2 regions of the Priestia sp. D51 genome follow, and region 2 is predicted to be linked to the other one. Evidence: riboswitches for the same ligand, from Rfam matches in the RefSeq annotation. Region 2 holds a riboswitch; the other holds the start of a gene.

Region 1 (2,460 bases), on a different contig from region 2:
TTATTACAAAAGCAAATGAAGACGCCGATTTGCTTAGATGAAAGTATTGTGAGCTATGAAGATGCACGTCATGCAATCGAACAAAAAAGCTGCAAGATTATCAATGTGAAAATCGGTCGAGTTGGCGGAATGTCTGTAGCAAAAAAAATTCATGATTTATGCGCCCTACACGGTGTAAGGCTTTGGGTTGGCGGAATGTTAGAAGCCGGGATTTCACGAGCTCATAATATCGCCCTTGCCACACTGCCTTCTTTCACGATACCAGGTGACATTTCTGCGTCGTCTCGCTATTGGGAAAAAGATATTATTAAGCCCGAAGTAGAGGTAGAAGCCGGAGTAATAAAGGTGAAGGAAAAACCGGGGATCGGATACGATATTGATAAAAAGTTTATCAAAACAATCACAGCATTTGAAAAAGAATACAAATAATTAAAAACCGTTTTTTATGAAAAACGGTTTTTTATTGATGTTGGCAATGTTTAGTAGAAAAATAGGACAAATTTTTTAAAAAGAGCACATTGTTCCATCAAGCGTGTCAAAACATGTTATGATGGAGTAGTTTGATGAAAAAAGTCGAAGGATTTTATCGTAAAAAACAAAATTATTTTTGAAAATAGGTTGATAGTTTTCTAAGTTGTCCTATATAATGTGTTTATAACATAACACAATATGTTGTTTGTTAAACAATAATAAAATACTATATTTTGTGTTTTCCAGTGAAAAAGGTGTCTGATAAAAAGACTTAAAAGGGAATTTGGTGAAAATCCAAAGCTGTCCCCGCAACTGTGAATGCTGATGAAATAAGGAAATCCACTGTGAGTAAACATCATGGGAAGGCCTTAAAGTAAAAAGAAGCATAAGTCAGGAGACCTGCCTTTTTTATGTCGTTTTATCTTCTTCGGGAGGTGAGAGGGTAGAGCGAGGATTGAGAAAAGACTTAGTGTCTTCTTCTATCTTCGTTCTATTCGCTCACCGAGGTACGGTGAGCGATTTTTTATTTTGAAGTGAAGAGAGGAGCCATATTTATGGTGAATACATTAAAGCCTACAATTCTACATGAATTAACTGCATATATTGAACGTTTAAAAAAAGAATTTACGCAGCTTGATTTTTCTTTGTATGAGGAAAAGGTTATTCAAACTGTTACAGTAAAGGAAAATATGACGGACGAAAAGGTTGCAAACGTACTAATTTTGGCAGCCCTAGAGCGTATTTCAATGGAAGAACCAGATTGGACGTACGTGGCGGCAGACGTCTATTTAAACGAACTATATCGAAAAGCAGCGGACAACCGAGGTTATGATAAAAAAGAGAAGTACGGTTCGTTTTATCAGCTTATTCAAGAACTAACAAAAATCGGCATTTATAATAAACAGCTATTAAAAACATATACAGAAGAAGAAATTAATGAAATTGCTTCAGTCATTATTCCTGAACGCGATCGTTTATTTACATACATTGGATTGCTGACATTAGCAGATCGCTATTTAGCGACATCACATGATAAGCGTGTATACGAATTACCGCAAGAACGTTTTCTTATCATTGCTATGACGCTGATGTCTCAAGAAAAGAAAGAAAATCGAACAGCATTAGTAAAAGAAGCGTACTGGGCGCTTTCTAGTCTATATATGACGGTTGCCACACCAACACTCTCAAACGCAGGAAAGAGCTACGGACAGCTATCTAGCTGCTTTATTGATACGATTGATGACAGCTTACGCGGTATTTATGATAGCAATACAGATTTGGCCACGCTTAGTAAAAATGGAGGCGGAATTGGTGTCTACCTCGGTCATATTAGAAGCCGAGGAAGTGATATAAAAGGTTTTAAAGGCGTATCATCAGGAACAATTCCATGGATGAAACAGCTAAATAATACGGCTGTAAGTGTCGATCAGCTAGGTCAACGACAAGGAGCTATTGCCGTATATTTAGACGTTTGGCATAAAGACATTTTTTCATTCTTAGACGCGCGTTTGAACAATGGTGATGAACGCCAGCGCACGCATGATTTATTCACTGGCGTATGTTTGCCAGATTTGTTTATGGAAAAAGTAGAAGCACGTGAAGACTGGCACTTATTCGATCCTCACGAAGTTCGTACGCTGATGGGCTACTCGTTAGAAGATTTTTATGATGAAGAAGAAGGCAGCGGTTCGTTCCGCACTCGTTACGCTGAGTGTGTAAACAATGAACAGCTTTCAAGAGAAACAGTGCCTGCTATTGAGATCTTCAAGCGCATTATGCTTTCGCAGCTTGAAACCGGAACTCCTTATATGTTCTATCGTGATACGGTTAACCGAGCTAATCAAAACCGACACGCGGGCATGATTTACTGCAGTAACTTATGTACAGAAATCACGCAAAACCAAAGTACAACGGTCGTAACAGAGGAAATTACGGAAGACGGAAAAATTATTATTACAAAGAATCCGGGCGATTTTGTTGTATGTAATC
Region 2 (2,460 bases):
AATTCCCGGACCGTACAGCTTGTTTCCCTCTGTTCTTAGACTTAGCCTTCCCTTTTCCCATACCGTGTCAAAGTGACCGATAATTAAAAGCTGCTTTTCTCCTTCTCCAATCGTAAATTTCAAATGGTTTCCTACTTCTTTTTCTTCTATAATTTCGTAGCCTACTCCTAAACGCTTTTGAAACAGCTCCGTTAAATACATTCCACACTGATCTACTAACTCTTTACTGTAGGACGGTGATTCTTTTTTCACAAATCCAACTAAATCTTCAAGCATCTCTTGTTCGTGTTCTTTTAAATAACTAAATACACTTTGTTCTACCATTACCTGACTCAAATCAATTCCTCCTCCAAACAACCCCTGCTGCTCGCATTAAATGCTTTTATTTATCGTACGTATAACTATGTTCTACGTTTCACATAACGACCTTAAATTATCCTTAATTATAATGGTTTTCAGACAATTTTCCATCCTTTAAATATAGATAATACTTTAACTTATTCATAACCGACCGAAAATAGCCATAAACTTCAACAAATTCATACAAAAAAGCTTCAATCTTCAACAGATTAAAGCTTTCGTTTGACTAATTGACATTTATTTTAATATTTTTCCCTTTTGACTTCACACTCACAAAAACAAACATAGACACTAAAAAAATAAACAAAATAACGCCAACCATTTCAAAGTTTACTTCGGCCCACGGGTTAAAGAAAGTGAATGCTAAATAGAGTGACACACCATACGCGAGGACAACAATAACCCAGCCCATCAAGCGGGAAGCAGATCGCCCAAACTTACTCGATTCATTCACCATTTTATGTACAATCAGTGAATCGATTGTATCTGTCAGCATCATACCAAACATAAATACTAGTCCTAATAAAAGCGGCGTATACTTGCCTGCGTTCCCTACAGCTAGAGACCACACGGCCGTTTGACTGACCGTTTCGGCTGCTAAAGCGAACAATGCTCCTACAAGAATAATTAAAAAAGGATTCGTTGTTCCTTTTGCGATTTTCGGAATAAACTTCCCTTTTAACCCGCTCAGCTCAAACTCTTCCTCTTTATTTTTGGTTCGAAGCAAATGATATGTGTTTAATGTCCCGATTAGAAAGAGGGAGATAATGGATACCCAAGATGCAAAATGATCGAAATACGATGGAAACGTAAAATTCTTCATCACCACGCCAAGCACCCCGGCCGTGACGGCCACCATTCCTCCGTGACCTAGTGAAAACAGCGTGCCGACCCACGGGGCAAAACGGCTCCCCATTCGCCAATTATATCGGGTCTGGCCATCAATAAAAGCTAAGTGATCTGCATCCAATCCGTGCCTGATTCCTAATAAAAAGACAAGTAAAAAAACTGATAAACCTTCCATTTCCTACACTCCTTTTTTTAAAATAAAACGTAAAAAAGCCTCAATTCTATAGAAATTGAGGATGTGTCGGCATATGAAAATAAACAGCAATTGCTCACTGCGTACCTTGATACACCGCCTCTTTCCTAGAAGAGTCAAGTGTACAGAATAGGTAGGTCTCCTGGCTTGAGATCATCATTTTCTACCGCCTTCCCCGTTTTGAGTGACGATAAGATAGAAAACTCCCTGCTTACAGTGGCTGGACCGCTCGAGATTTGCACTCGATTCCCTGTTACCTCTTACGCTATGTAAGAGCACCTAAACTGTGCGAATGATTCATTTTCTTCCTCATTATACTAGTACTCCTTACAAATGAATAGAGAAAATTCAAATAAAAAAGCCCTGCTAAGCTTTACATGCTTAGCAGGGCTTTTTAAAGCAATTAAACTACTTCTACCGTTACGTCTACGTTGCCGCTGATTGCTTTTGAATACGGGCAGTATGAGTGGGCTAGGTCTACATATTTTTTAGCTGTTTCTAAATCTAAGCCTTCGATATGAGCTTCAAGCGCTACAGCAATTTTCACTCCTTGATCAGCTTTATCTGGAAGCAGCTGAACCGTAGCTTTTACTTCACTGCTTTTAATTTCTACGTTATGTTTTTTCAACATAAATTCTAACGCGCTGTTGAAACAAGCACTGTATCCAGCTGCAAATAGCTGCTCTGGGTTTGTTGCTGTTGTTGCTTCTCCACCAAGCGCTGGAGGTGTTGCAACGTCTAGATTAAAGATATTATCTAAAGAATGAACTTCTCCTGTTCTTCCACCTGTGTTAACGACTGTCGTTTCATATAAAGCTTTCATGTATAAATCTCTCCTCTTTTTTAGTAATTTTATTAAAATTTTTTATTTATCGTTTCTGTAATTTAATTGTACACAATTTAATTTTAAAAAACAAGTGTTAAATACATTAAAAATTTTCCAATAAAAAAAAGCCGCGTATATGCGACTTTTTCTTAATAATATTGAGACTGTTCGTCATAAGCTGATTTTCGAAAAATAGACAAGTTAGTAATAGCCCTCATCAGTTTCGTATTAA

The links. Region 2 has a riboswitch for cobalamin ahead of ACNHOZ_RS24795 (HoxN/HupN/NixA family nickel/cobalt transporter). Riboswitches for the same ligand answer to the same signal wherever they lie in the genome.
Region 1: it holds a riboswitch for cobalamin, as region 2 does, so the genes downstream of both, ACNHOZ_RS00180 (ribonucleoside-diphosphate reductase subunit alpha) here and ACNHOZ_RS24795 (HoxN/HupN/NixA family nickel/cobalt transporter) in region 2, are expected to answer to the same signal.

What each region holds. Positions count from the first base shown of each region.
Region 1 is NZ_JBLTIR010000001.1:19,506-21,965, forward strand. It holds gene menC (o-succinylbenzoate synthase) at 1-429, shown strand, start outside; cobalamin riboswitch at 707-892, shown strand; gene ACNHOZ_RS00180 (ribonucleoside-diphosphate reductase subunit alpha) at 1,026-2,460, shown strand, end outside.
Region 2 is NZ_JBLTIR010000009.1:93,380-95,839, forward strand. It holds gene ACNHOZ_RS24790 (M20 family metallopeptidase) at 1-357, opposite strand, end outside; gene ACNHOZ_RS24795 (HoxN/HupN/NixA family nickel/cobalt transporter) at 587-1,384, opposite strand; cobalamin riboswitch at 1,518-1,700, opposite strand; gene ACNHOZ_RS24800 (organic hydroperoxide resistance protein) at 1,806-2,225, opposite strand; gene ACNHOZ_RS24805 (undecaprenyl-diphosphatase) at 2,378-2,460, opposite strand, start outside.